Regions from separate parts of the Endothiovibrio diazotrophicus genome, predicted to be linked through region 1. Evidence: predicted binding sites of a transcription regulator. Region 1 holds the regulator's gene; each other region holds the start of a gene.
What was found. The regulator sigma-54, encoded in region 1, starts transcription at its own class of promoters, with help from an activator protein. The targets are predictions, from matches to a motif close to TGGCANGNTNCNTGCTT.

Region 2: the regulator sigma-54 is predicted to act here: its motif matches at 4,415-4,431, upstream of ACYQ2W_RS06390 (SIR2 family protein).
Region 3: the regulator sigma-54 is predicted to act here: its motif matches at 3,933-3,949, upstream of rsxA (electron transport complex subunit RsxA).
Region 4: the regulator sigma-54 is predicted to act here: its motif matches at 6,226-6,242, upstream of nifH (nitrogenase iron protein).

Annotation. Positions count from the first base shown of each region.
Region 1 covers NZ_BAAHXB010000009.1:51,121-58,366, forward strand. The annotation lists gene ACYQ2W_RS04300 (hypothetical protein) at 86-445, shown strand; gene ACYQ2W_RS04305 (RNA polymerase factor sigma-54) at 604-2,103, shown strand; gene hpf (ribosome hibernation promoting factor) at 2,184-2,477, shown strand; gene ptsN (PTS IIA-like nitrogen regulatory protein PtsN) at 2,536-3,009, shown strand; gene hprK (HPr(Ser) kinase/phosphatase) at 3,006-3,971, shown strand; gene rapZ (RNase adapter RapZ) at 3,968-4,825, shown strand; gene ACYQ2W_RS04330 (PTS sugar transporter subunit IIA) at 4,822-5,205, shown strand; gene ACYQ2W_RS04335 (HPr family phosphocarrier protein) at 5,211-5,480, shown strand; gene ptsP (phosphoenolpyruvate--protein phosphotransferase) at 5,477-7,216, shown strand.
Region 2 covers NZ_BAAHXB010000015.1:48,920-56,165, reverse strand. The annotation lists gene ACYQ2W_RS06400 (hypothetical protein) at 1-505, opposite strand, end outside; gene ACYQ2W_RS06395 (tetratricopeptide repeat protein) at 477-3,962, opposite strand; gene ACYQ2W_RS06390 (SIR2 family protein) at 4,478-5,332, shown strand; gene ACYQ2W_RS06385 (sensor domain-containing phosphodiesterase) at 5,382-6,701, shown strand; gene draG (ADP-ribosyl-[dinitrogen reductase] hydrolase) at 7,031-7,246, opposite strand, start outside.
Region 3 covers NZ_BAAHXB010000015.1:36,642-43,887, reverse strand. The annotation lists gene ACYQ2W_RS06350 (bacteriohemerythrin) at 1-319, opposite strand, end outside; gene nifA (nif-specific transcriptional activator NifA) at 319-1,881, opposite strand; gene nifL (nitrogen fixation negative regulator NifL) at 1,881-3,455, opposite strand; gene rsxA (electron transport complex subunit RsxA) at 3,981-4,556, shown strand; gene ACYQ2W_RS06330 (RnfABCDGE type electron transport complex subunit B) at 4,691-5,233, shown strand; gene rsxC (electron transport complex subunit RsxC) at 5,384-6,871, shown strand; gene ACYQ2W_RS06320 (RnfABCDGE type electron transport complex subunit D) at 7,144-7,246, shown strand, end outside.
Region 4 covers NZ_BAAHXB010000153.1:1,025-8,270, reverse strand. The annotation lists gene ACYQ2W_RS23750 (dinitrogenase iron-molybdenum cofactor N-terminal domain-containing protein) at 357-1,079, opposite strand; gene ACYQ2W_RS23745 (4Fe-4S binding protein) at 1,313-1,507, opposite strand; gene nifT (putative nitrogen fixation protein NifT) at 1,542-1,751, opposite strand; gene nifK (nitrogenase molybdenum-iron protein subunit beta) at 1,842-3,413, opposite strand; gene nifD (nitrogenase molybdenum-iron protein alpha chain) at 3,540-5,015, opposite strand; gene nifH (nitrogenase iron protein) at 5,208-6,101, opposite strand; gene ACYQ2W_RS23720 (NAD(+)--dinitrogen-reductase ADP-D-ribosyltransferase) at 6,246-7,169, shown strand; gene ACYQ2W_RS23715 (hypothetical protein) at 7,236-7,246, opposite strand, start outside.

The sequences.
Region 1 (7,246 bases):
CGGCGCCCAACGACGGGGCGTTGCGCGTCGGTAATCTTGCCTCCACTCCCGCAGCCATTGCGGGCCCCGATGGAGGACCAGGACCATGATGATGCCCCGCTTGCTGCCCAACGAACTGCTCGCCACCCTGCCCGGATTCGTCCGCTACGACCTGGCCGACGCGCTGACCGATCCGCGGGCGCTGACCTTCGGCGAGACCCACCGTTTCGGCGAGTGGGAGCTGCGCCTGGAGGAGGACGTCGAGGAGCCGGGGCGCATCCACTGCATCCTCACGCTGGAGGAGGAGGGACAGCTCCACCTGATGCTCGATTCCCGCGGCGAGGAGGCCGAGCTGTTCGCCTGCCACGGCGGCGGCTGCGCCTGCGACGCCCGTCTCGGCATGGAGTTCTGCGCCAAGCCGGAGCGCTGGTTGGCCCCCCTGCCGGTGCCGGTGCGCTGGCTCTGACCCAGTGCGAAGGAGGTGGCACCTTGTGGCCATGCCCGGGGGGGGGGGCATCGCCACCCGCGTAGCGTAGCCGTAACCAAATCCGACGATTTGGCATACAATGGGCCCGATTCTTGTAAGGGTGGCCCCGCGGCGATGACGCATATTCGGTTCGTATCATGAAGCAGTCGCTTCAACTCCGGCTCGGTCAGTACCTGACCATGACTCCCCAACTGCAGCAGGCGATCCGTCTGCTGCAGCTCTCGACCCTGGAACTGCAGATGGAGGTGCAGCAGGCATTGGAGAGCAATCCGATGCTGGAATCGGGGGAGGACGACGAGATCGAGGGCTACGCCGGGGCGGAGGCGGAGAGCAACCGCCAGGAGCGGGAGGCGCCGGCGGAGGAGTCCTCCTCCTCGGGCGACGACTTCGAGGCGCCGGTCGCGGCCGAGGAGCGCGAGCGCGACTTCGAGTCCGACGCCACGATGCCCGACGACCTGCCGGTGGACAGTGTGTGGGAGGACGTCTACGACGGCGCCACCGCCTACTCGCGCAACGACGAGGGGGAGGAGCGGGTCTTCGAGTACGCCGACACCTCCGGCCGTTCGCTGCGCGACCACCTGGTGTGGCAGATGGAGCTGTCGCGCTTCAGCGAGACCGACGAGGCGATCGCCGAGGCGATCATCGACGCCATCGACGAGGACGGCTATCTCAAGCAGTCCCTCGACGAGCTCCACGAGGGGCTCGCCGACCAGGGGCTGGAGGTGGAACCTGACGAGGTGGCGGCGGTGCTGCGCCGGATCCAGGCGATGGACCCCGCCGGCGTCGCCGCCCGCGACCTCGGCGAGTGCCTGGTGTTGCAACTGCGCCAGCTGCCCGCCGACACCCCGTGGCGGACCGAGGCGATGGCGCTGGTCGGCGAGCACATCGAGCTGCTCGGCAACCGCGACTTCAAGACCCTGATGCGGCGGATGAAGCTGGCCGAGGAGCAGCTCTCCGAGGTGCTCGACCTGGTGCGCACCCTCAACCCGCGCCCCGGCTCGGCGATCGAGCAGGCCGCCCCCCAATACATCGTCCCCGACGTCTTCGTGCGCAAGCTGAAGGGGCGCTGGGTGGTCGAGCTGAACCCCGAGGCGGCCCCCAAGATCCGCGTCAACAGCTACTACGCCAGCCTCCTCGGGCGGGCCGGCGGCGGCGAGCTGAAGGGGCAGTTGCAGGAGGCGCGCTGGCTGATCAAGAGCCTGCAGAGCCGCAGCGAGACCCTGCTCAAGGTGGCCACCGCCATCGTCGAGCGTCAGCAGGCGTTCCTCGAGCAGGGTGAGGAGGCGATGCGCCCGCTGGTGCTGCGTGATGTGGCCGAGACGGTCGAGATGCACGAGTCGACCATCTCGCGGATCACCACCCAGAAGTTCATGCACACCCCCCGCGGCATCTTCGAATTCAAGTATTTCTTCTCCAGCCACGTCGGCACCGCCGACGGCGGGGAGGCCTCCTCGACCGCCATCCGTGCCCGGATCAGGAAGCTGATCGCCGCCGAGGAGCCGCGTAAGCCGTTGAGCGACAACAAATTGGCCAAGATGCTCGAGGGCGAGGGGATCAACGTGGCGCGGCGCACCGTGGCCAAATACCGCGAGGCGATGAATATCCCCGCCTCCAACGAGCGGAAACGGCTACAATAGCCGGCCCTCCCGCCGGGGGACGGATCGCCGCCTCTTTCGGCGCAACCGATACGAAAACGATTCTTGAGGAGTCTCGACCGATGCAACTGAACCTGACCGGCCACCACGTGGACATCACCGATGCCATGCGCAACTACGTCAACGAGAAGACCGAGCGGCTGGAGCGTCACTTCGACCAGATGACCAACGTGCATGTGGTGCTCAGCGTGGAGAAGCTGCGCAACAAGGCCGAGGCGACCATCCACGTCAACGGCGCCGATCTCTTCGCCGACGCCGAGCACGAGGACATGTACGCCGCCATCGATGCCCTCGCCGACAAGCTGGACCGGCAGATCAAGAAGCACAAAGAGAAGCTCACCGACCATCGCAAGTAACCACGGTTCGGCCCCGTGGCGGCGTGCCTCGGGGTCCCCTTCCCAGGGGCCATAGACCATGCAACTGAGCGAACTACTCTGCCGGGAGTGCAGCACCCGGACCCTTCAGGCAGGGAGCAAGAAGCGGGCGTTGGAACTGGTCAGCGAGATGATCGCCAACCACCTCGACGCCCTCACCCAGGCGGAGATCTTCGATAGCCTGATCGGCCGCGAGCGGCTCGGCTCCACCGGCATGGGCCACGGAGTGGCCATCCCCCACGGCCGCGTCAAGGGCATCGCCCGGGCCATCGGCGCCTTCGTCCGCCTGGAGCAGGCGGTGGACTTCGATGCCATCGACCGCCAGCCGGTGGACCTGCTGTTTTTCCTCCTGGTGCCCGAGCACTACACCGACGAACATCTGCAGATCCTCTCCACCCTGGCCGAGATGTTCAGCGACGAGCCGTTCTGCGCCACCCTGCGGGCGGCGGCCGACGACGCCTCGCTCTATCGCCTGATCGTCGACTGGCAGCCCGCCTCCAGCGCCCTGCAATGAAACGCACCGTCACCGCCGAGCAGCTCTACCGTGCCCTCCGCGGGCGGCTGGGGCTCTCCTGGGAGGAGGGCGGGCAGCGGGAGGCGTGCATCGTCGGCGACTGCACCGAGCTGGAGACCGGCCGCTGTCTGGTGGGCCACCTCAACCTGATCCACCCCTGCCGTATCCAGGTCCTCGACCGCCAGGAGTTGCAGCACCTCGACTCCCTCGGCGACAACTCCCGCGACGACAGCCTCGACATGGTCTTCTCCTCGCGGGTGGGGATGGTGATCGTCGCCGGCGGCTGCGAGGTGCCGGAGGACTTCCGCCGGCGCGCCGAGTCCACCGCCACGCCGCTGCTGTGTGCCGAGTCCCGCGGTCATCAGGTGATCGCGCTCACCCAGTTCTATCTCTCCCGCGAGCTGGCCGACCGGGTCACCCTCCACGGGGTGTTCATGGAGGTGCTGGGGGTCGGCGTGCTGATCGCCGGCGACAACGGCAGCGGCAAGAGCGAGCTGGCCCTGGAGCTGATCACCCGCGGCCATCGGCTGATCGCCGACGACGTCGCCGAGTTCACCCGCACCAATCCGGAGATGATCACCGGCTCCTGCCCGGAGCTGTTGCAGGACTTCATGGAGGTGCGCGGGCTGGGGGTGCTCAACGTCCGTGAGATGTTCGGCGACAGCGCCATCCGCCGCACCAAGAGCCTCGGCCTGGTGGTCAGCCTGGAGGCGATGGACGAGGAGCGGCTGCTCGCCATCGACCGCCTGCGCGGCAGTCACCGCACCCGCCGGGTGCTCGACCAGCCGATCCCCGAGGTGACCCTGCCGGTGGCCGCCGGACGCAACCTGGCGGTGCTGGTGGAGAGCGCCGTGCGCAACCATATCCTCTCCCACAACGGCTACGATGCCGCCGGTGACTTCATCGAGCGCCAGCGCCGCGAGATCGAGCGGGGTGCGGAGGGCGGCAGGGAGCGGACGTGAAGCTGGTCATCGTCAGCGGCTTCTCGGGGGCGGGCAAGCACATCGCCATGCACACCCTGGAGGATCTCGGCTACCACTGCGTCGACAACCTGCCGGTGGCCCTGCTGGAGGCCTTCGCCGGCCGGATGGCGGCCGGCGAAGGGGCACTCGAACTCAGTGCAGTGGGCATCGACGCCCGCAACCGTGCCGAGGAGCTGGCCCGTTTCCCGGAGACCGTGGAGCGACTCAAGGGGATGGGTCTGGAGCTGCGCCTGCTGTTTCTGCAGAGCGATCCGAAGACCCTGATCCGCCGCTTCAGCGAGACCCGCCGCCGCCACCCGTTGACCCGCGGCGCGGAGCTGCCGCTGGCCGAGGCGCTGGAGCGGGAGCAGCGGCTGCTGGCGCCCATCGCCTGCGCCGCCGACCACTGCATCGACACCTCCCACACCACCCTGCACGAGCTGCGTGAACTGGTCAGCCGCTGGGCCGAGGGGACGGTGCGCGCCGGTCCCACCCTCCAGTTCCAGTCTTTCGGCTACAAGCGCGGCATCCCCTCCGATGCCGACTTCGTCTTCGACGCGCGCTGTCTGCCCAACCCCTATTGGCAGCCGGAGCTGCGCGGGCAGACCGGCCGCGACGAGCCGGTCCGCCGTTTCCTCGACGGTGAACCGGAGGTGGACGGCCTGTTCACCGACCTGGTCGGCTTTCTCGAATCGATGCTGCCGCGCTTCGCGCGGGAGAACCGCAGTTACATCACCATCGCGGTGGGTTGCACCGGCGGTCAGCACCGCTCGGTCTATCTGGTGGAGCGTCTGGCCGCCCACTTCCGCTGCGATCGCGGCCAGGTGCTGGCCCGCCATAGGGAGCTGTCGTGAGCGTAGGTCTGTTGTTGATCACCCATAACCGGCTCGGTGACGAGTTGCTCGACACCGTCCGGGCGATGTTTCTGCGCATGCCGCTGACCGCGGTCACCCTGGCGGTGGCCAGGAACGACCCGCCGGAGCAGGTCCAGGCGCGGGCCGAGGCGTTGGTCTCCGGCCTCGACGAGGGCGACGGCGTGCTGCTGCTCACCGACATGTACGGTTCCACGCCGAGCAACATCGCCAACCGGCTGGCCGCCGGCGAGCGTCGGCGGGTGGTCTACGGCATCAACCTGCCGATGCTGGTGCGGGTGCTCAACTACGCCGCCCTCGACCTCGACGCCCTGGCCGACAAGGCCTACAGCGGGGGCCGGGAAGGGGTGGTGGAGGGATAAGGACCATGGAGAGCCGCGATCTGCCGATCATCAACAAGCTGGGGCTGCATGCCCGCGCCGCCACCAAGTTCGTCACCCTCGCCTCGCGCTTCGGTTGTGCGATCCAGGTGGCACGCAACGGGCGCACCGTCAACGGCAAGTCGATCATGGGGATCATGATGCTCGCCGCCGCCAAGGGCACCTCGATCACCGTCAGCGCCGACGGGGACGACGAGGCGAGTGCCCTCGATGCCCTCGCCGCGCTGGTGGCCGACCGCTTCGAGGAGGAGGAATGACCCTATCGCTGACCGGCATCGGCGTCTCCCGCGGGGTGGCCATCGGCCAGGTCCATCGGCTGCGCCGCGACCAGCTCGAGATCCCGATGTTCGCCATCCCGATGTATCGCCTCGACGAGGAGGAGGCGCGCTATCGCCACGCCCTGGAGGCGGCCAAGGGGCAACTGCGGGCGATCCGCGAGCGGATCCCGGCGAAGACACCGGCCGACATCGGCGCCTTCATCGACACCCACCTGCTGATGCTCGAGGACACCACCTTCTCCGAGGCGCCGATCAAGGCCATCCGCGAGGAGCGGCTCAACGCCGAGTGGGCGCTGAAGCAGCAGCGCGACACCCTGGTGCAGGTGTTCGAGGAGATGGACGACGCCTACCTGCGCACCCGCAAGGACGACGTGCAGCACGTTGCCGACCGGGTGCTGCGGGTGCTGCTCCACCAGGAGGATGACCACCATGCGGTGTTCGATGCCAACCTCAAGGACCGCATCATCCTCGCCGACGACCTCACCCCCGCCGATACCCTGCTGATGCAGCACCAGGGGATCGCCGGCTTCATCACCGAGTCGGGCGGTCCGCTGTCGCACACCGCGATCCTCGCCCGTAGCCTGCGCATCCCGGCGATCGTCGGCGTGCGTCTGGCGCGGCGCTACCTGCGCGCCGACGAGATGCTGATCATCGACGGCGCCGCCGGGGTGATCATCGCCGATACCGACGACTACAGCTTCCGCCACTACCGCAAGCGCCAGCGCGAGGAGCGGCGCCACCAGAGCGAGCTGCAGAAGCTGAAGGCCTCGCCGACGGTGACCACCGACGGCGCCCCGATCACGCTCCTGGCCAACATCGAGCTGCCCGAGGACATCCGGGCGGTGCGCCGGGTCAACGCCGCCGGCATCGGCCTCTACCGCACCGAATTCCTCTACATGAACCGCGACGACCTCCCCGAGGAGGCGGAGCACTACAAGGCCTATCTGAAGGTGGTGAAGGCGATGAAGGGGGCCCCGGTGACCTTTCGCACCTTCGACCTGGGCGCCGACAAGCAGCCCGGCGGCGGGCGCAACATCACCCCCAACGTCACCAACCCGGCCCTCGGCCTGCGCGCCATCCGTCTCTGTCTGAAGGAGCCGCAGCTGTTCATCCCCCAACTGCGCGCCCTGCTGCGGGTCTCCGCCTACGGCCCGGTGAAGGTGATGTTCCCGATGCTCTCCAACTCCCTGGAGCTCTTTCAGGTGCTGCAACTGGTGGAGGAGACCAAGGAGGAGCTGCGGCGCGAGGGGAAGAAGTTCGACGAGGCGATCGAGCTGGGCGGCATGATCGAGGTGCCGGCGGCGGCGATCACCGCGGCCAGCTTCGCCGAGCACCTCGACTTTCTCTCCATCGGCACCAACGACCTGATCCAGTACACGCTGGCCATCGACCGCGTGGACGATGAGGTGAACTACCTCTACGACCCGCTCCATCCGGCGGTGCTGCGGCTGATCCGGATGACCATCGAGGCGGGCCAGGTGGCCGGCATCCCGGTCTCCATGTGTGGCGAGATGGCCGGCGACCCACGCTATACCAAGCTGCTGCTGGGGATGGGGCTGGAGCACTTCAGCATGCACCCGGCGAGCCTGCTGGAGGTGAAGGGGATCGTCAACGCCTGCCAGTTGAAGGAGCTGCGCAGGCAGGCCGACCGGCTGCTCACCACCAGCGATCCACTGGAGATGGCCGAGGCCCTGGCGCGGATCATCGACCACTGATTTTTCTCTTGGGGCGAAAAATCAGCAGGT
Region 2 (7,246 bases), on a different contig from region 1:
GGACCAGTTCGTGGAGCAGCACCCGGGTCTGGGCGCGCGAGCCGATCCCGCTCACCAGCAGGATGTGGCCGGCGTCGGGGAGGTAGAGCCCCTGGGTACCGCGGCTGCCGACCCGCTGGAACCAGTCGCCGTAGCTCTCCCCGTCGCCGAGCAGGCCGAAGTGGCGCAGCAGCCGGCTCTCCCCCTCGGCCACCCGTGCCGCCTCCGGGTCGTCGATGCGCGGCGCGTCGAGGCGCCCGCGCGCCTCCTCCCGCGGCAGTTCGACGATCGCCACCGGCGGGCCCAGCGGCAGGCCGGTGACCCGCGCCACCACCTTGGCGAGGCGCGCGCTGTTGTCGGCCGGGCGCAGACGGTGGGTATCGTTGCGGAAGTACTCCAGCAGCGCGTCGCCGTCGAGGGCCTGCACCGGAGCGGCGAGCGCGAGCGCGAGCAGCGCGCCGCCGAGCCGCGCCCTCCCTCCCCGCGGCGCGGCGCGCTCAGCCGCCGAACCGTTCGAGCATCTCATGGGCATAGACGATCTCCACGTTGCGATGGGCGCCGGTGGCCAGCGCCGCGGCCAGTAGCGGGATGCCGCCGGCGGGGTCGCCGGATTCGGCGCGCACCGCGCCGAGCAGGTAGAGCACCTCGCAGCGGCGGTTGGGGGTGTTGGCGTAGGGCAGCAGCGCGTCCTCCTCCAGGTCGCCCAGCAGGTAGTGGACGCGGGTGTCGATCCAGGCGTCGGCGCCGGACTGCGCCAGCCGCTCGAGGATCTCGCTGCGGTCGCGCTGGAGGTCGCCGAGGCGGCGCGCAAGGGCCATCATCATCACCTCGATGTCGCGCCGCTGGGGGGAGATCTCGAAGCGCCGCTTGAAGGTCTCGTAGGCGGCGTCGTAGACCCCCAGCTTGAGCAGGTTGATGCCCAGGTACTCGACCACCCGGGGACTGACGGCGAGGCGGTCGAGCAGCCCGGCGAGCGCCTGCGGCGGGATGCCGCCATCGCTCTGCGCCAGCGACTTCAGGTAAAACGCGCCGTAAAAGTAGGCCTGGTTGACGTCGGGGTGCCCCTGCGCATCGAGCAGGCGTTTGTAGGCCGCGGCCGCCTCGCGATGCAGCCCGCGCCGGCTGTAGGCGGCATAGAAACGCGGGATCACCCCCTGCGCGTACTCTCCGCCGTCCGCCTCCAGGGCGAGGGCGAGCGCACCACCCGGCTCGCCCCGCTCGGCAAAGTGGTCGATCAGCACACCGGCATAGAGGTCGTCGCGGTTGTAGCGGCGGAAGGCGCGCAACACCTTCAACGCGCTCGCCCGGTCGCCCTGGCGCAGATAGAAGACGGCCAGCCGGCCGGGCGCGACCGAGGTGGGGTAGCGCTCGGCGGCCTGCTGAAACCAGCGCTCCGCCTCCAGCACGTTGCCCGCCGCCTCGCTGGCGCGGGCGAAGCCGTTCATGGCGCCGCCGGAGCCGTTCTCTTTGGCCTCGCCCCACAGTGCAAGGGCCTCCTCGATCTTCCCCTGCTTGAGATAGATGTCGGCGACGTGCCCCGCCGCCCGCCCACCGGTCAGCGACTGGTCGCCGTTCTCCAGGTAGCGGTTCCACACCGCCGCCGCCTCGTCGAGGCGCCCCTCGCCCTCCAGCAGCTCGCCGAGCTGCCAGTAGGCGGCCGAATCCTCCGGGGCGAGGCGCAGCGCCTCGCGAAAACGCGCCTCCGCCGCCGCCTTGTCCCCGGCGTCCCAACGCCGATTGCCGAGCGCCACCAGTACCCACGGCTGCCGCTCGACCGGCCCGACCCCGGCCGCCTCCGCCGCCGCGCCATCGTCCTTCAGCCACTCGACGTAGGCGGCGGGGTCGCTCGGGAACAGCGCGATGGCGTTGCGCTCCGCGCGTGCCGCCAGCGGGCGCAGGAGCAGCTGACGGTAGTAGCCGGCAAGCCGCCGCCACCCCTCGGCGTTGGGCAGCAGGCGTTGGTGCAACCGCTCCAGCATGCGCAGTCGGTAGGGGTAGTCGACGACATCGCGCAGCCACTTCAGGTCGGCCACCACGTCGGCCTCGAGCTCCATGCCGGTGGCGGCCGCCAGCCGACCATCGTCACGGCCGCTGCGCACCGCCTGGTAGTCCCCCTGCTGATGGTGCTCCATCAGGGTCAGGGTGCGGGTCAGCGGGCTGTCGCCGTAGATTCGCGCCACCCGCTCGCGCCACTTGCGTGCCTCCGCACCGCGGGACAGCACCCGCGACTCCAGCTGATGGCGGTAGTAGAGCGCCTCGGCCATCTCCCCGCGCAACCACCGCCCCAGGGTCGCCGCCGCCAGCAAGGCGCCGCCGCGCTTGAGGTGGGGCGCATCGGCGAACAACCGCTGGTGGACCGCCACCCACTTCTCCGCGGCGTCATCCGAGTCCACCTGACTGCGCGCCAGCGTCTCGAACCCCGCCTCCGCGGTAACCGCCGACAGGTCGAACAGCCGCTGTGCCAGGACGAGGTGATCCTCCACCACATCCAGCGGATAGTCGGTGAGCCCGCGGCGGTTTTGCGCCACCGAGCCCCGCGCGCCGTAATAGAGCTGGAGCGGGCGCGCCTCGGGAAAGGCATCGGCCAACAGATCGAACAGCGCCCGCGCCCGCTCGGTCAGCTCGGTGTCGTAACAGGCGGCGGCGAGGAGGAAACCGTTGAGCCGCGGCTTGCCCTCGCCGCTCGCCCACAGCGCCGCCAGGCCGTCGACGTCGCGGGTGATGTAGGCACGCAGCAGCCGCGCCTCGTAGTCCTGCCGGCCGTCACGCTCCAACTGGCGCAGCGCCGCGTCCGGGTAGCCCAGGGCAAGCAGCAAGGTGGGACGCACCTCGGCCGCCGCCGCCGGCGCAAAGGTGGCCCCCAGCAGGTAGTAGGCGAGCGCCTGGCGGGCGGCCAGTTCGGCGTTTTCGCCGCCGAACAGCGGCTGCTTGAACAGCGCCGCCCAGGCCCACTGGCGGGAGAGCCCGAGCAGCGCCCCCGCCCCCTGCTCGCCGCTGCGCAGCGCCTGGTCGAGGTCAAGGGAGTGCTCGATCAGCCGGCCGTAGTCGAAGTAGACCTCCGCCCCCACTACCGCCTGCTGGTCGGCGAGGTGGTGGCTCAGCGCGTCGCGCCCATCGCCGGCGAGGAGCTTGGCAAAGGCCGCCTCCACCGCCGTCAGGTTGGCCGCCACCGCGGGCGGACGGTTGGAGAGCTCCAGCGGGTAGTGCGCCGCCCCTTCGGTGAGGGTGATCCGGTAGCGCCCCTCGCCGAGCGGCTCGCTCTGTTCGCTCACCTCCGGGAGGGGCGCTTGCGGCGCGAAGAGGCGGCTGAAGGCGCGCACCCCCTCGACCATGCCGGCAGTCAACCGCCGGTCGGCGGGGACGCGGAACGGCGCCTCGGCCTCGCGCACCAGCGCCGCCGCGGTGATCGTCCCCGGGGCGGCGGGAGGCGCATCGTCGGCATTGCCGCGGGTGTAGTACCAGCTGCCGTGGATCTCGTTCTCGGTGACCACCCGCCTGCCGGTGACCGCCTCCACCGTATCCACCAGACCGAGCCGCAGGAGCAACCGGTAGCGCAAGACGTCGGAGCCGAGAACCACCCCGACCACGATCAGCAACAGCGCGACCATGGCCAGTTGGCGGCGGCCACCGACATGCAGGAAGGCCGGCCCCCGCCGCACGGGCGAGGGGTCGGCGGCGGTCGATGGCGGGGCGACCGGTCTCTCCGGCGGTGGCGGTACTTCCCGCCGCGCGAGCGAGGAGGCGGGAACCACCGGCCACACCGTGGCCTCCGCGCCGAGGCCACGCAACGCCTCGGCAATGCGCTCCGCCTGCCGCTCCCCCATCGGCCGGGTCAACATCGCCGGCAGGCGCCTGAGCCCCCGCTCCAGCTGCTCCCGATCGGCGTCGCGGGCGTGGCGCAGCAGGAATTCGATCACCCGCCGCCGCACCTCTGCGCCCGCCGCCCCCTCCAGCACCACACGCCCCTGGCGCTCCTCCGCCATCGCGGCTCCCTCGCACAATTGTTATGAATGGATCGGCTCCACGCCTCGTTGCGGGACGTGAACACCCGTTCATGTCACGGGATCGAACACGCGGCGTCAAGCCGGTAGAGTCACGTAGGAGAGGGCTTACGAGCCGGGAAACGATCCGGCGACCACCTCCCGGGGTGTTTTCTGAATCCCTTCCCGGAGCGAGACGAACGATTCGACACAACCCACCCCTCCGTCTGTCGCGTTCTCTACAGCCGCCACCCTCGACCTATCCCGACAAACACGATAAGTTATTGATTCGATGCGTCCCCCCGACTTGGCCCAAAAGTTGATAAAGCTGCACGGATAAAGCATCGGCATCTCGCACCGAAACGGTGCGTCACTCTGCCGGCGCTTGTCGGCAACGCCGTAAAGCCGTGCGGGGGATCGGACGTCCCCCGGCGATCTTCCAGTCGTTCCCCGATTGGCCCGCTGCTTGCCTTGTCAAGCCGGATCCAGGGGAGCCATCCCGATCAGGAGAAGAACCCATGACCAACGCCGCTTTCGACTCGATCCTCGCCGGCCTCGACGCCGGAGACGTGGTGCCCTATCTCGGCGCCGACGCCCTGCGCGGAGTCTCCGGCGTGGCGGACGGCCAGCCGATCCCCGCCGACAGCGACAGCCTGATCCTCGCCATGAACAACGGCCGGCCGATGGCCCCCAAGCTGATGTACGAATTCCCCCGCGCGGCGATGAACCTGGAGCTGAAGAAGGGGCGCAAATTCATCACCCGCTTCCTCACCAAGCTCTACGGCGAAACCGAATGGACGGTGAGCGAACTGCACCGCTGGCTGGCCGGGCGGGAACTGCCCTACATCGTCGACATCAACCGCGACCTGCAGTTGCAAAACCTCTATAGCGGCCGCCCGCACACCCTGATCCTCGGCGTCGCCCGCATCGGCGGCACCGAATACCGCTTCAAGCTGTTCCACTCCGACGGCACCGCCTACCGCGAGGTCAGCCTCGACGAGGTGGACACCTCCCTGCCGGTGCTCTTCAAGCCCCACGGCTCACCGCAGCCCGAGGCCAACTACATCGCCTCGGACGCCGACTTCGTCGACTACATCACCGAGCTGATGGGCGGCTTCTCGATCCCCCCCTTCCTCAAGCAGCAGCGCAAGGACAAGCGCTACCTGCTGCTCGGTATGCGTCTGCTGCGCGACACCCAGCGGATGGTACTCTCGGATATCATCTACGACGCCGCCCGGCCATCCGGCTGGGTGCTGATCCCCGAGCCCACCGCCAAGGAGCGCCGCTTCTGCGAAAAGCGGGGGCTGAGCGTGGTGGAGGCCGACTGGAGCGATCTCATCGAGTACGCCGCGACCACCTCCGCCGCCGCCTGACACGGAAGGCAGGGAAGCCGCCGTCCCGATCAATAGCTGGAACGACCCCTTGATTCACCCCGACCCGATCCTCGACGCCACCCCGCCCGCCTCGCCGGAGGCGGCCCCCGGCGCCCCCGCGCAGCGGCTGTTCCGCTCCATCGAGCATGACGCCGAGGGGGCCTACGGCCGCTTCAAGTCCTACCGCCTGGGCAGTGCCTTCCAGCCCATCTACAGCCTGGCCCACCACCGCGCGGTGGGCTTCGAGGCGCTGCTGCGGGCGCGCAACGATGGGGGCGAGCCGGTCTCGCCGCTGGAGGTGTTCGCCTGCGCCGAGGGGGAGGAGGAGATCATTCGCCTCGACCGGGTCTGCCGCGCCATGCACGTCGACAACCATCGGCGGCTGGCCACCGACGAGGGGTGGCTGTTTCTCAACACCGACCCGCGGGTGGTGCTGCCCGGCGCCCGCTACGGCAGCTTCTTCGCCGAGATGCTCGAACACTATGGGCTGCCGGCACGGCGGGTGGTGGTGGAGATCCTGGAGGGGGCGATCGACGACGAGGGGCGGCTCGCCGCGGCGGTGGAGTACTACCGCGGGCTCGGATGTCTGGTGGCGGTGGACGACTTCGGCGCCGGCCACTCCAACTTCGACCGCATCTGGCGGCTCGCCCCGGACATCGTCAAGCTCGACCGCTCGGTGATCGTCCAGTCGACCAGCAACCGCCACGCCCGGCGGATGCTGCCCAATCTGGTCTCGCTGATCCACGAGGCGGGCAGTCTGGTGCTCGCCGAGGGGGTGGAGACCGAGGAGGAGGCACTGCTCTCGATCGACGCCGAGGTGGACATGGTGCAGGGCTACCACTTCGCCCGCCCCGCCCCCGCCACCCCGCAGACGATGGCCAAGCACCCGCGGCTGACCGAGCTGTGCGACACCTTCCGCGGCCTTGCGGCCACCGGCGAGGAGCGGCGCCAGCGGGCGCTCGCCCCCTACCGGCTCGCCTTCGACCACGCCGCGGCCTCGCTCGGCGCCGGGGTGGAGCTGGAGGTGGCCGCCTACCGGCTGATGAACCAGCCGGCGGTGAAGCGTTGCTACCTGCTCGATGCCCGTGGTTATCAGGTGGCGGCGATCCTCCCCGCGTGGGACCAGGACGAGCGCTTCACCCCGCTGGCCAACGAGGACGCCTCGTCGTGGTTCCGCCGCCGCTACTTCCGCCGGGCGCTGGCCAGGCCGGGGCAGCAGTACACCTCGCCGCCCTACCTCTCGCTCACCGGCGTGCACCTCTGCGTGACGCTGTCGATGGCGCTGCCGCTGGACGGCGAGACGCTGGTGTTGTGCTGCGACCTGGACTGGGACGCCCTCGATCCCGACGGGCCTGCGACCGGGGCCTGAAACCGGGGTCGACGGAAGATTTGACCGTGAAATGTCAGACATAAGGTGAAGACATGAAGGGCATGAAGGCTCCTCGTTCGCTCGTCACCTCCCTCGTCCTTCCGTTGGCCGTAGGTTGGCGCTACCGCGCCGACGCAAACGGAAGCACCATCGCCCAGTCACGCGCCGCACCGTCCGAACGGCACGGTTTGCTCGGTAAAGAGCGCATCCACCGATACCCCGCTGCTTCCGATTCGTCGCGGCGGTAGCCGCGACCTACGAGGTCGCAGCGCCCTCACGCTCCATGATCCATGGCGAAAAAAATGCTTTGGGGATCAAAGAGATCACCCTCAACGCCCCCCACCCGCGGCGAGGAGCGCCACGGCCTGCCGTTCGCAGTGGGCACGCACGCCGGGATCGAGGGACTTCAGCCAGCGCTCGGGGATGCCGTCGAGGCCGTAGTAGGCACCGGCGATCATGCCGGCGATGGCGCCGGTGGTGTCGGCGTCCCCACCGCGGTTGACCACGTCGATCAGACACTGCTCGAAGTCGTCGGTATCGAAAAA
Region 3 (7,246 bases), on a different contig from region 1:
AGTTGGGCACCTCGGCGAGATAGGCACGGGCCATCGCCGGCCGGCCAGCGGCAACCCGGCCGTTGAGCCGCTCCAGGTCGGCGAGCACCCGGCGGTGTTCCCCGCGGTGCTCGGTGGTGGCGGCAAAGCGGCTCTCCTCCATCAACCGGTCCTCGTTGGCGAAGTGCTCGCGGGTGTGCGCCAGCAGCTCGCCGAAGGCGGCGGCGAACGCCTCCCCCTTCGCCCCGTCGAGCCGGTTGACCCGCTCGACGAACTCCCGATGGGTCTCATCCATCTCCTCGACCCCGAGAAGAAACTGCTCATCGTTCCATTCAATCATCAGATCTTGCGCACCTTGATGTTCAGCGTCTGGATCCGGTAGGCGATCTGCCGCGGGGTCATGTTGAGCAGCCGCGCCGCCTTCGCCTGCACCCAGCCGGCCTGCTCCAACGCCGCGATCACCCGCTCGCGCTCGTCCATCTCCGGGTCGTCGAGGTCCACCGTCGGCGCCACCGCCGGGCGGGCGCCGCCGAGGATCTTCTCCTCCAGCCCGGTGAGCACCACGGTGTCGCCGTCGATCTCCCCCTCGGGACTCATCACCGCGGCGCGCTCCAGGGTGTTCTCCAGCTCGCGCACGTTGCCCGGCCAGTTGTGGCGCATCAGCATGCGCACCGCGCTGTCGCTGATCAGTAGCGGCCGCCCCTGGCTCTTGCCGATCTTCTCCACCAGGTGGCGGGAGAGCTGCGGCACGTCCTCGATGCGGTCGCGCAGCGGCGGCATCTGGATCGGCATCACGTTGAGCCGGTAGTAGAGGTCCTCGCGGAACTTCTCCTCCTCCACCTCGCGCTCCAGGTTGCGGTTGGTGGCGGCGATGATGCGCACATCCACCTTCAGCGTGCGGGTGCCGCCGACCCGCTCGAACTCGCCCTCCTGCAACACCCGCAGCAGCTTGGCCTGGAAGGTGGCGGAGATCTCGCCGATCTCGTCGAGGAACAGCGTGCCGCCGTCGGCCTGCTCGAAGCGCCCCTTGCGCTGGCTCGCCGCGCCGGTGAAGGCCCCCTTCTCGTGACCGAACAGCTCGGATTCGAGCAGGTTGTCAGGGAGCGCCGCACAGTTCAGTTTGACGAAGGGCCCGTTGGCCCGCGGCGAGTTGTAGTGGATGGCGTTGGCGATCAGCTCCTTGCCGGTACCGGACTCGCCGCGGATCAGCACCGTGGTGTTCCACTTCGCCACCTGGCGTACCTGGTCGAAGACCAGCCGCATCACCTGGGTGTGGCCGACCATGTTGTCGAAGCCGTAGTTGCCGCGCACGGTGCGGCGCAAGCGGTCGCGCTCTTGGGTGAGGTCCTGCTTCTCCTTCTCCACCTGGCGCGACAGGCGCAGCGACTGGGCGATCAGGTTGGCCACCATCTCCATGAACCGCGACCACTCGCCGAGCAGCTCGTCGGCGGCGATCTTCGGCTGGGCGGCGACCACCCCCACCGGCTCGCCGGGGCCGATGTGGATCGGCACGCCGATGAACGGCAGCTCCAGGTCGTAGAGACCGAGGCGATCGAGAAAACGCGGCTCGTCGGCGATCCGCCGTACCACCACGGTACGGTCATGGGAGAGGATCGCGCCGATGATCCCCTCGCCGGGGCGGTAGCGCACCGGTTCGGGCTTCACATCCTCGCGCTCGCAGTAGATGGCGTTGAGCAGCAGCTCGCCGCTCTCCGGATCGAGCAGGGTGACCATGCCGCGCTGCATCCCGCCCTGCTGGTGGAGGATCTTCAGCACGTCCTTGACCGTCTCGTTGGGGTCGAGCGAACGGTTGAGCACGTGGCTCACCCGGTAGAGGGTCTCCAGTTCGGTCTCCAGCAACTCGGAGCGGGTCGGCACCCGTTCGGTGGCGGGATAACTCATCAGGCCTCCTCCTCGCCGATGTGGGCGTCGACCGGCAGGCGCACGCGGAACTGCGCGCCGACGGCGGTGCCGCTGACCAGCTCCACCGTGCCGTGATGCTCGTTGACCACCTCCTGGACCATCGCCAAGCCCATGCCGGTACCCCGCCCGTAGGGCACCTTGGTGCTGAAGAAGGGTTCGAAGATCTTCAAGCGCTGCTCCTCCGGCACCCCGGGCCCCTGGTCACACACATCCACCACCAACTCGTCTCCATCCGCCCGGCTCGCCACCCGCAGCACCCGCCGCTCGGCGGGGCTGTCGCCCATGGCGTCCAGTGCATTTTCGATCAATTGTTTGAACATCCCGCGAAGGCTCCCCTCGCGGGCCCGGCAGTGGGGGATCTCCCCCGGCTCCCACTCCACCACCACCCCCTCGCCGAGCATCCGCCCGGTGAACAGCGAGAGCACGTCGCGCAGCACCTGATTGAGGTTGACCGGCACGAACGCCTCGCGCGGCGGGATCGGCATCGAGTCGCGCAGCAGGCGCAACGCCTGGCGCCCCGCCTCGTCGGCCTCGCGCAGCACCTCCAGCAACGGCTCGGCACCGGGCCAGCTCTCGCCGCGGCGGGCGAGCATGCCCACCGCGGCGGCGAGCAGGTTGAACGGCCCCTCCACCTGAAAGATGGCACCGTTGAGGGTCTCGCGCAGGCTGTGCACCAGCTCCTGCTCGGCGGTCAGCGCGCGCAGCGCCGCGGTGCGCAGCTCCACCTCGCGCTCCTTGAGGCCGGTAATGTCATGGGCGGTGAGCAGCAGATAGCGCCGCTCGCCGTGCTCGAAATAGCGCTCGACGGCGACGTCCGCCTCGCTCACCGGCACCGCCGAACAGGAGTACCACACCGGGCGGGCGGGATCGAAGCGCAACGCCACCTCGACGTCGTTGAACAGCCCGTGGCGGGCCCGCCTGCCGACCCCCTCGAGGAGCAGCCCGGCGGGCTCCTGGCCGCAGGCGTCGCGCAGTTGCTGGTAGGCGCGATTGCTCTTCACCACCCGATGCGCCTCGTCGAGCAGCACGATCACCACCGGCGCCGACTCCACCACCGACTCGATCAGCGCGGTCTGGTTGCGCACCTGCTGCTCCAACGTGCGCACCTCGGTGACGTCGCGGTGCATGCCGAGAAAGTGGCTGATGTTGCCGGCGCCGTCGTTGACCGGGGTGATGGTCAGGTTGGCCAGATAGCGGCTGCCGTCCTTGCGCCGGTTGATCAGCTGGCCGGTCCACACCCGGTTGCTCTGGATGGTGCTCCACAGCGCCTCGTACTGCTCGCGCGGGGTGCTCTTGTCGGAGAGGATCGACTCGTTGTGGCCGATCACCTCCTCGCCGTCGTAGCCGGTCACCTCGACGAAGGTGCGATTGACGTAGAGGATGTTGGCCGACTCGTCGGTGATCGACACCGCCACCGGCGCCTGCTCCACCACCTCATAGAAGAGTTCCGGGGGGAGCTCACCACCCCGCCCCATCATGGCGCGAGCGCCCCGGAATGGGGCGTCACCCTCCCCGGGAGCCTTGGCGCGCTTGGGCTGAACACTCTTTTTCATGGAGACCCCCGCCTGCTCGGCGTGCAAATCGATCGAATATCGGCGAGACGGTGCAAACGGCATGCCCGCGTTCCGCCCCGTCAAACGCCCTATTGTATAGGCGTAGGGAGGGAAGAGCGCAGCGAAACCCACCACGCCGCCCTTCACGCCCCTCCCGCACGCAGAATGAAGACCTAGGGCGAAAAAAACACCACAGCACCAAGAGCCCCCCCACCGAACCGGCGACGGTTACTTCACCGGCGCTGGAACATCCAACGCAAAGACGCAAAGGCGCAGAGATCGCAAAGACATCTTTGCGTCCTTCGCGCCTTTGCGCCTTTGCGTTGAAAATTACCCAAGCGCCCGACACCTCCTCACGAGGTGTCTGTTCGATATGCGACAAAGCCCCCTACCGCGATCCCCACATGCGTACAATCACGACGTTAAAAAAAACGTAAAACAGCTTTATATTCATATAGATAAGGCATAAAAACCCCATGGCACACAAGCTGCACCGCTAGAGGCGACGAACGATTGGGGGTCGCCATGAGCGAATATCTGCTTCTTCTGCTGGGCACCGCGCTGGTCAACAACGTGGTACTGGTCAAATTCCTGGGTCTATGCCCCTTCATGGGGGTCTCCGGCAAACTCGACAGTGCCGTCGGCATGGGGCTGGCCACCACTTTCGTGCTCACCCTTGCGGCGGTGGCCGCCTGGTTGATCGAGGAGTTCGTGCTGGTGCCGCTGGGGATCGAGTTCCTGCGCATCCTCGCCTTCATCCTGATCATCGCCGCCACGGTGCAGTTCACCGAGATGGTGATCCGCAAGGTGAGCCCGGTGCTCTACCAGATGCTCGGCATCTTCCTGCCGCTGATCACCACCAACTGCGCGGTGCTCGGGGTGGCGCTGCTCAACGTCCAGGAGGGTCACGGCTTCGTCGAGAGCGTGATCTACGGCTTCGGCTCGGCGCTCGGTTTCACCCTGGTGATGGTGATCTTCGCCGGCCTGCGCGAGCGGCTCGCTCTGGCCCAGGTCCCCGAGACCTTCCGCGGCACCCCGATCGCCTTCATCGTTGCCGGCCTGCTCTCGCTCGCCTTCATGGGCTTCGCGGGACTGGCCTGAGATCCGGAGTTCTCAACGCAAAGGCGCAGAGGCGCGAAGGACGCAAAGCAAGGGAGCGCGTCCCTCCAGCCCAGCCCCCGTTGCGCCTTCGCGCCTTTGCGTTGGATGTTCAAAGCCTTAGAGGAGATAACGCCATGATGATCGGTGCCGTTGCCAGTCTGACCCTGTTGGGGCTCTTCCTCGGTTTCGCTCTCGGCCTCGCCGGGCGCTATCTGGCGGTGGAGGAGAACCCGATCGCCGCGGAGATCGAGGAGTTGCTCCCCGGTACCAACTGCGGCCAGTGCGGTTTCCCCGGCTGCTCGGCCGGCGCGGAGAAGGTGGCCAACGACGAGGCCCCGCTGAACTTCTGCCCCCCCGGCGGCCGGGCGCTGGCCGAGGCGCTGGCGGCGAAGCTCAATCGCCCGCTGGTGCTCAGCGACCTGGACGACGAGGAGCCGATGGTGGCGCAGATCAGCGAGGCCACCTGCATCGGTTGCGGCAAGTGCGTCAAGGTCTGCCCCACCGATGCAGTGATGGGCGCGCCGAAGCAGATCCACACCATCTTCGCCAGCGCATGTACCGGCTGCGCCAAGTGTGTCGAGGTCTGCCCCACCGAGTGCCTGACCATGGAGCCGATCCCGGTGACCCTCCACGACTGGCGCTGGCCGAAGCCCCAAGCGTTGCCTGTGGCGGCCTAGAGAATTGGCCACGGAGACACGGAGGGCACGGAGGTTCTCGAATTCATCTGCGGAATCACGGTGCAGACCACCTCTGCGCTCCGTGTCCTCCGTAGCTCCGTGGCAACTCTTCATTACCAAGCAACCCCACAGAAAAAGCGGTACGAGCGCATGAAACTGTTCCCCTTCAAAGGCGGTGTCCATCCCGAGGGCCACAAGGCGCTGACCAGCGCCACGCCGACGGCGACCATGCCGTTGCCGGAACGGCTCTACGTGCCGATGCTGCAGCACATCGGCGCACCGGCCGAGCCGAACGTGAAGATCGGCACCCGGGTGCTCAAGGGTCAGCCCATCGCCACCCCGCGCGGGGCGATCTCGTCGTTTATCCATGCCCCCACCTCGGGTACCGTGCTCGACGTCATTGATCACCCCGCCCCCCACCCCTCCGGCCTGCCGATCCTCTCGGTGGTGATCGAGGCCGACGGCGAGGAGGAGTGGTTCGAGGTGCCGATCGCCAAGGACCCCTTCGAGCTGGAGCCCGAGTACGTCGCCGAGCGCGTCGGCAACGCCGGCATCGTCGGCATGGGCGGCGCCACCTTCCCCTCGGCGGTGAAGCTGGGGATGGCCGAGAGCCGCAAGATCCACACCCTGCTGATGAACGGCGGCGAGTGCGAACCCTACCTCACCTGCGACGACCGACTGATGCAGGAGAAGCCCGACGAGGTGCTGGAGGGGGTGCGGCTGATGGCCCACGCCCTGCAGACCGAACAGGTGATCATCGCCATCGAGGACAACAAGCCGACCGCCACCGCGGCGATGCGCAAGGCCGCCGAGCCGTTCCCCGAGGTCGCGGTGGTCAACGTCCCCGCCCGCTACCCGATGGGCTCGGAGAAGCAGCTGATCCAGACGGTGACCGGCCGCGAGGTGCCCGCCGGCAAGCTGGCCGTGGAGCTGGGCATCCTGGTGCACAACGTCGCCACCGCCTTCGCGGTGCATGAGGCGCTGCGCTACGGCCACGCCCTGGTCTCGCGCATCGTCACCCTCTCGGGCGGCGCCATCGCCGAACCGAAGAACATCCACGCCCTGGTCGGCACCCCCTTCGAGGAGCTGGTGAAGTTCGCCGGCGGCTTCGTCGGCACGCCGAAGCGGGTGCTGATGGGCGGCCCGATGATGGGCCTCGACCTGCCCGACCTGCGCGCCCCGGTGGTGAAGGGCTCCAGCGGCCTGCTCGCACTCACCGCCGCCGAGAGCCGCCGCCACCAGGCGGCCCCGTGCATCCGCTGCGGCCAGTGCGTCTCCGCCTGCCCGGTGGGATTGCTGCCGCTGGAGCTGGCCAACCGCTCGCGCAACCACGACCTCGACGGCGCCCTCGGCCTCGGCCTGCGCGACTGCATCGCCTGCGGCTCCTGCGCCTACGTCTGCCCGGCACACATCCCGCTGGTCCACTACTTCAACTTCGCCAAGGGCGAGCTGGTGGCCCGCGACCTCGACAAGCGCAAGCGCGACGAGCACAAGCATCTCGCCGAGGTGCGCGCCGCGCGTCTGGTCAAGGAGGCCGAGCGCAAGAAAGCCGAGGCCGCGCGCAAAAAGGCCGAGCGCGCCGCCAAGAAGGCGGCCGAAGAGGCGGCCAAGAAGAAGGCCGACGGCGAGGCCGCCTGAGGCATCGGATATAGGGCGGGCCGCGCCCGCCGGAACGAAGGCAGCGACCTGAGGCGATGCACCGGGCGATCCGAACGGTGCCTTCGCCAACCACGGCGGGCACGACCCGCCCTATGAGTCACCTTAGACGAGGTAAACGTCATGCGTACCGCGACCGTCGATCCGAAAGCGAATTTCTACTTCTCCGTCGGCGTGATGGTGTTCATCACCATCGCCCTCCTGGCAGCCTGATCGAAACCGACCCGCACCTCACCGACTACCGAGCAGAGACCATGAACATCCCATCGAGCGCACCCCACGCCCACGGCGGCGGCTCCATCGGCCGCGTGATGTACACGGTGAGCCTGGCCCTGGCGCCGGCCACCGCCTTCGGCG
Region 4 (7,246 bases), on a different contig from region 1:
GCGAAAGGCGATCAAGCGCCCCCCTCCCCTCTCCTCTGGTTACGACGCTCTGCGTCGTAACCAGACACCCTGGACGCTCTGCGTCCTTATGACTAGCCGGGAACTCAAAGGGTACCTTCGCGCGGCACGACGCAGAGCGTCGAAGACAGACGTTTCCACGCGGAGCGTGGAAACGAGAGAGGGTTCCACGCGTACCTACGCGGAAGGACGTCTCGTTGTGGAACCGACGGCTACCGACGCAACAGGACGGACCGTGTCCGCCGCAACGCCTTCCCGGCCCCTGGCAGGGGCTATCGGAGACGTTGCGGCGGGCACGGCCCGCCCTGGATCGAAAGGCCGTTTCCGCGAGGTGCCGACTACGCCTCGGCCGACTCCTCCTCTTCCAGCTCGAAGCGCACCCGCCCCTCGGCGTCCACGCCCATCGCCTTGGCCAGCCACGGCGGCGGGTTGCCGGCGACCATGGCGCGGGTCTGCTCGGCCAGTTCCGGGGCGGGCACCGGCTCGGGGCGCTTCACCGGATGGACGTCGGCGCGAATCACCTTGGCCGCCGCCGGGCCGCCGATGGAGACCACATAGAGCAATTGGCAGTCCTCGATCAGCGAGGCGCGGTAGGCGTTCTTGTCGTCGCGCGCCTCGGGACCGAGGGCGGAGCGGATCGCCACCAGACGCACCTCGCTCGGCGAGATCTGATAGATCAGGAAACGGGCACAGGTACCGAAGTGGCCGTCCATCAGCTCTCCGCTATTGGAGGCCATGGCGACGCGGATCGAGTCGGGCATGTCGCCCTCGGCGTAGGGCTGTACCTCGGGCAGTTCGGGATCCCGGGAATCGGCATCGGTCTCGCCGCGAAGGATCGCCGCGGCCTGCTTGAGGGCCGCCTCCGGCATCTCGACGAAATCACCGTCGGCGCCGGTGCGCAGGCTCTTCACGGTCACCTTCCACAACTTTTCGGCGCTGAGCGGCAGACCGAGGGAGTCCACCAGCACCTTCATCAGACGGGCAGGCTCGGTATCGGGAAGAACCCGCGCGGCCAGTCCGATGCGCAGGGCCAGTTCACGGGAAAGAGAGTCGTTGGACATGACGGTCACCTCAGGGACGGGATTCTTCCGGGGAATCGAGCGGGTCGCTCAGCCGGGGCGGTGACGTCGAAGGAGAGAGTGAGAGAAGAGCTTCCAGCGTTCCCTTCTTCACTTGAAGGCGGTGCCACCCCCGCGGCGGGCACGGCCCGCCCTATAAAATTCATGCTGATTTTTTGGCCGGCGGGGAGTTGGGCAGGCCGCAGGCCGGGCCCAACTCCCCGCCGGCCAAAAAATCAGGCGTAGACGATGCAGTCGTCGACGTCGCAGACATCCATGCACTTGGGCGAGTCGTAATCGGGCTCACACTCGGTGCAGGTGCTCTCCTTGACGACGAAAACGCCACGCTTCGGCGAGATGGAGGCGGTGGGGCACTCCGGCTCGCAGTCGCCGCAGCTGGTGCAGAGGTCTTCGACGATTTTCACGGCCATGGTTGAAATCTCCTGAATACTGAACGGGTTCGCCTTAGAGGCGCTTGGCACGCAGGGTGATCGGGAGCTTGGGCTTCTCGTCCATCGGCTCCAGGTAGAACTTGGAGCCGTCTCCCAGGACCACCTCACCGCCCCACTTGTCTTCGCTATCGAACTCCAGGGATTCGACTTTCTCCTCCAGATCCTTCTTGGGAACGTAGAGGGTCATCTCCCCGTCCTGCTCGCGAATCATTACGCTGGGCATCGCTTTCTCCAGATTGGCCACGGAGCCACGGAGGGCACGGAGTGGTTGATTGAATCGACTCCGCGTTCTCCGCGTCTCCGTGGCAATCGACTACCTGACCAGGTCGTGGTTGTAGTCGGTGGTGCCCATGCCGCGGGTCTCTTCGTCGAGACGCTCCAGCACTGCGTTGACCAGGGTGGTGAGGATGTACATCGCGCCCTCGTAACCCAAGGTGGTCATCCGGTGCAGGTGGTGACGGTCGAAGATCGGGAAGCCGATGCGGATCAGCGGAACCTCGAACTCCTTGCCCTTGTGCAGGGTGTCGCGCTGGATGAACTTGCCGTAGCTGTTGCCGATCATGAAGTCCGGCTTGTTGGTGAACATCAGCGAACGGAAGTGCCACAGGTCCTTGCTGATGTGGACCTGGGTGTCCTTGCCATACGGGGACTCATCGAGCATCTTCTTCATCGCCTTCATCCAACGCTTGTTGGCGTGGCTGACCAGCACGTCGGTCGGCTCGGCACCCATCTCGAGCAGGAACTTGGTCATGCCCATGGCGTAGTCGGCGTCACCGTAGAGGGCGAAGCGCTTGCCGTGCAGCCAAGTGTGGGAGTCGGTCATCATGTCGACCAGACGACCACGCTCCTTGGCCAGGGAGGCGGGGATCGGCTTGCCGGTAACCTCGGAGACCTTCATCAGGAACTCGTCGGTCCACTCCAAACCCATCGGGATGTTGAGCTTCGGCACCTCCTGCTTCCAGGTGCTCTCGACAAATTTCTTGGTCTTGTCGGACTGCCAGGGCTGCAGGTTGAAGGTGGTGATGGCGTTGGGGGCATCCTTGATATCGGCGATGGTGGTGCCGCCCTCGTACATCCGATAGGTGCCGTCGGCCGGGGTGTCGAGCACCTCGGAGGGGTCGGAGAGCATGGTGCAGTCGACGCCCATCTCCGCCATCATGCGGTTGATCACCCGATAGTTGCCGAGATAGGTCTCGAAGCCGGGGTTGATGTTGATCTTGCCGTTGGAGCCGACCTCCTTACCCTCCATGTAGTTGAGGGTGAAGTAGCGCAGGATGCCCTCCTGCATGTTGTCGTAGCCGGTGGTGTGGCTGCCGACGAAGGAGGGGGTGTGGGCGAACGGGACCGGGAAGTCCTGCTCGATGTGCCCCTCCTTCTTGGTGTTGCCGATGAAGGCGTTGAGGTCGTCACCGATGACCTCGGCCATGCAGGTGGTGGAGACCGCGATCATCTCGGGCTTGTACAGCGCCTTGGCGTTCTCCAGGCCGTCGAACATGTTCTTCTGGCCGCCGAACACCGCCGCGTCCTCGGTCATGGAGTCGGAGACGCAGGCGACCGGCTCCTTGAAGTGGCGGTTGAAGTAGGTGCGGAAGTAGGCAACGCAACCCTGAGAGCCGTGCACGTAGGGCAGGGTCTTCTCGTAGCCCAGGGCGCAGAGCACGGCGCCCAGCGGCTGGCAGGCCTTGGCGGGGTTGACGGTGAGCGCCTGGCGCTCGAAGTTGAGCTTCTGGTACTCCTCGGAGGTGGTCCACTGGAAGACCTCCTCGATCTTGTCCTGGGGCACCTTCTCTTCGAATTCGGCCTGCTTGCGACCGAGGGTCTCCTTGTACTCCTCCTCGCGGAAGAGGGGGTAGCAAGGCATCACTTTTTCAGCACTCTGAGGCATGACTCTTCTCCTCGCCGCGCCACCAATCCGTGACAGCGACGTAGATGTGAAAGATGGGATCGGTCGGTTGCGGGGGCCCGGCGGCACGTTTCAGTGCGGCCGCCGGGCCGTCCCCGCGGGAGACGCTTAGGCGGCGGCGGACGCCGACTCCTCGTCACCCTTGGCCAGCCAGGGGGCGGTCATCTTGCCCCAGGTGGGGCTGTTCAGGGTCATGTCCATATCGCGGGCGAAGATGGCGAAGCCGTCGTAGCCGTGGTACGGACCGGAGTAGTCCCAGCTGTGCATCTGGCGGAAGGGGATACCCATCTTCTGGAAGATGTACTTCTCCTTGATGCCGGAACCGATCAGATCGGGCTTGACCTTCTTGACGAACTCCTCGAACTCGTAGCCGGTGACGTCGTCATAGAGCAGGGTCGCGTTGCCCATCTCCTTCATGGTGCGGTCGTAGTCGTCGTTGTGGGCGAACTCGTAACCGGTACCCACCACCTCCATGCCGAGGTCCTCGTAGGCGCCGATGACGTGACGGGGACGCAGGCCGCCGACGTAGAGCATCACCCGCTTGCCTTCGAGGCGCGCCTTGTACTTGGCGATGATGCCATCCATCAGCGGGGTGTACTTGGCGATCACCTTCTCGGCGCCTTCCTTGATCTTGTCGTCGAAGCGCTCGGCGATGGCACGCAGGCTCTCGGCGATCTTGGTCGGACCGAAGAAGTTGTACTCCATCCACGGAATCCCGTACTTCTCTTCCATGTGGCGGGAGATGTAGTTCATCGAACGGTAGCAGTGGAGCAGGTTCAGCTTGGCCTTGGGGGTGTTCTCCATCTCGGCCACGGTGCCGTCGCCGGACCACTGGGCGATCACGCGCAGGCCCATCTCCTCGAGCAGGGTACGGGAGGCCCAGGCATCACCACCGATGTTGTAGTCACCGAGGATGGCCACGTCGTAGTCGGTGCCCTCGAAGGCCTGGCCGTCGCGGCGGGGCAGGGTCCAGTCGCGGATGGCGTCGTTGGCGATGTGGTGGCCGAGCGACTGGGAGACGCCGCGGAAGCCCTCGCAACGCACCGGAACGACCGGCTTGTTGAGCTCCTTGGCCTTGGCCTTGGAGACCGCCTCGATATCGTCACCGATCAGACCGATCGGGCACTCGGACTGCACCGAGATGCCCTTGACCAGCGGGAACAGGGCCTCGGCCTCGTCGATCAGCTTGGCGAGCTTCTTGTCGCCGCCGAAGACGATGTCCTTCTCCTGGAAGTCGGAGGTGAAGTTCATGGTGCCGAAGGTGTTCACCCCGGTGGTGCCGACGTAGTAGTTGCGACGGCCGGCGCGCGAGTACTGGCCGCAGCCGACGGGACCGTGGGAGATGTGGATCATGTCCTTGATCGGACCCCACACCACACCCTTGGAGCCGGCGTAAGCGCAGCCGCGGATGGTCATCACGCCGGGCAGCGACTTGCGGTTGGAGGTGATGCACTTCTTCGACTTGTCGACGCTCTGGTCGTTGGCGGCGAGGTGCTTGGCGCGATCCTTCTTCGCCTTCTCGGGATAGACCTCCAGCACCTCCTGGATGAGGGCTTCGGTCTCTTCGCGGGTCATGTTCGACATTGGCTTGGTCTCCTGTAACGCCGCCCAATCCGGCGGACGCTCTGGGAAGATTGATCGGTCACGGAGTCCCGGGGGTCTCGGAACACGCGCCTTGCGCGTGCCCCGAGTGGCTCTCCATCGCCGTGACCATGTCTCGCTCAGTGAAGCGAAGGGGTAGACCTCGGGGCCGGCAGGCCCCTCGGCCGATCCCGATTAGGCAGAGGCCGTGGCGGCCGCGAGCTCTTCGGCGGTCTGACCGATGATCGACTCGTCCTCTTCCTCGAGGATACCGAAGCTCATCATCACGTCTTCGAGGGCATCCATGGTCAGCGGGGTGGGGATGACGAACATGGTGTTGTCGATCACCTTCTGGGCCAGGGCGCGGTACTCGTCGGCCTGCTTCGCCTTCGGGTTATACTCGATGACGGTCATGCGGCGGATCTCGGCGCGCTGCACCTCGTTGTCACGCGGCACGAAGTGGATCATCTGGGTGCCGAGCTGACGGGCCAGCTCCATGATCAGCTCATCTTCACGGGCGGTGTTGCGGGAGTTGCAGATCAGGCCGGCGAGACGCACGCCGCCGGAGCTGGCGTACTTCACGATACCCTTGGCGATGTTGTTGGCGGCGTACATCGCCATCATCTCGCCGGAGACCACGATGTAGATCTCCTGGGCCTTGTTCTCGCGGATCGGCATGGCGAAGCCGCCGCAGACCACGTCGCCGAGCACGTCGTAGAAGACAAAGTCGAGGTCTTCCTCGTAGGCGCCCTCTTCCTCCAGGAAGTTGATGGCGGTGATAACGCCGCGGCCGGCGCAGCCGACGCCCGGCTCAGGACCACCGGATTCGACGCACTTGACGTCGCCGTAACCGACGGAGAGCACATCCTCCAGCTCCAGGTCCTCGACGGAGCCCGCCTCGGCGGCCAGGTGCATGACGGTGGTCTGCGCCTTGGAGTGCAGGATCAGACGGGTGGAGTCGGCCTTCGGGTCGCAACCGACGATCATCACCTTCTTGCCGGCCTCGGCCAGGGCGGCCACGAGGTTCTGGGTGGTGGTGGACTTGCCGATGCCACCCTTACCGTAAATCGCGCATTGACGCAGAGCCATGGTTAATCTCCTATTGCTTTGTCACTGCCCACCGGAGCGGGCGACCTGGGAACGAAAAATTCGCGATTACCCTCTTGCGAGCGACGTGCCACCCTCGAAACATCTAGTTAAGTTACTGTTTTTCAAGCAAACATCCTGCCGACCGTGAAGCAAACCCTACGCACAAATGCAACAAAGCCCGTTCCCGCCTGTGGCAATGGCGACAACCCCACCGACAAAGGGGCCTACAACGGGGCGCGACACCCCGACAAAGCGCAAGACACACCCGCCACCACCCTCCCCCGCCACGCCCGGCTGCCGATCAACCGCTGCAACCTGCCGGCGGCGATCCTCGGCGGGCTCACCTTCCAGCGCCATCCCACGTCGTTGGCGATCGACGGCGTCGACGAGTTCCACCGCGACCTGCTGAGGGAACTGGACCGCTTCGGCGAGAAGGCACGGCGTGAGGAGATCTTCACCCATTACATGGAGGGGCAGTTCAGCCTGGAGAGCCCCGAGGAGGCGGGCTGGGCGGAGGGGATGCGGCGCAACGCCGACTACCGGCGGGTGATGCGCGGCTGGTCGTTCGACGCCGACAACCGCGAGGCGGCGGTGCTCAAGGCGTGGGTGGAGTCGCGCTTCGGGCTGCGCACCCGGCATCACCGGGTACCGCTGGAAGGCGACGAGGCGGCCCATCACCGCTTCCTGGTGGAAGCCGCCTCCGGGCTCTACAACACCAACGCCCTGGAGCACCAGCTCGACCTGCTCTACCGCTACTGCCAGTATGAACTGACTCGTGAGGACGCAGCGTCGGAGCGTCTCACCCTCTATCGCGGAATCAACCACCTCGACGATCACGGTCTATTGGAGAAGGGAGAGAACGGGCGCAGGGTGATCCTGCTCAACAACGTCAACTCCTTCACCCGCAACCGGGATCGGGCGTCGGAGTTCGGCGATCACATTCTCACCGCCAAAGTACCTACGACGAAAGTGGTCTGCTACAGCGGACTGTTGCAGGGGTTGTTGCGAGGGGAGGAGGAGTATGTGGTGTTGGGGGGGGCGTATGAGGTAACAGTTGGGTATTTCTAAACCACGAGACATAATATTTCATATAAATCCCCCCGCCCGCCGAAAAAACAACACGGCACGATCAAATCAACAAACCA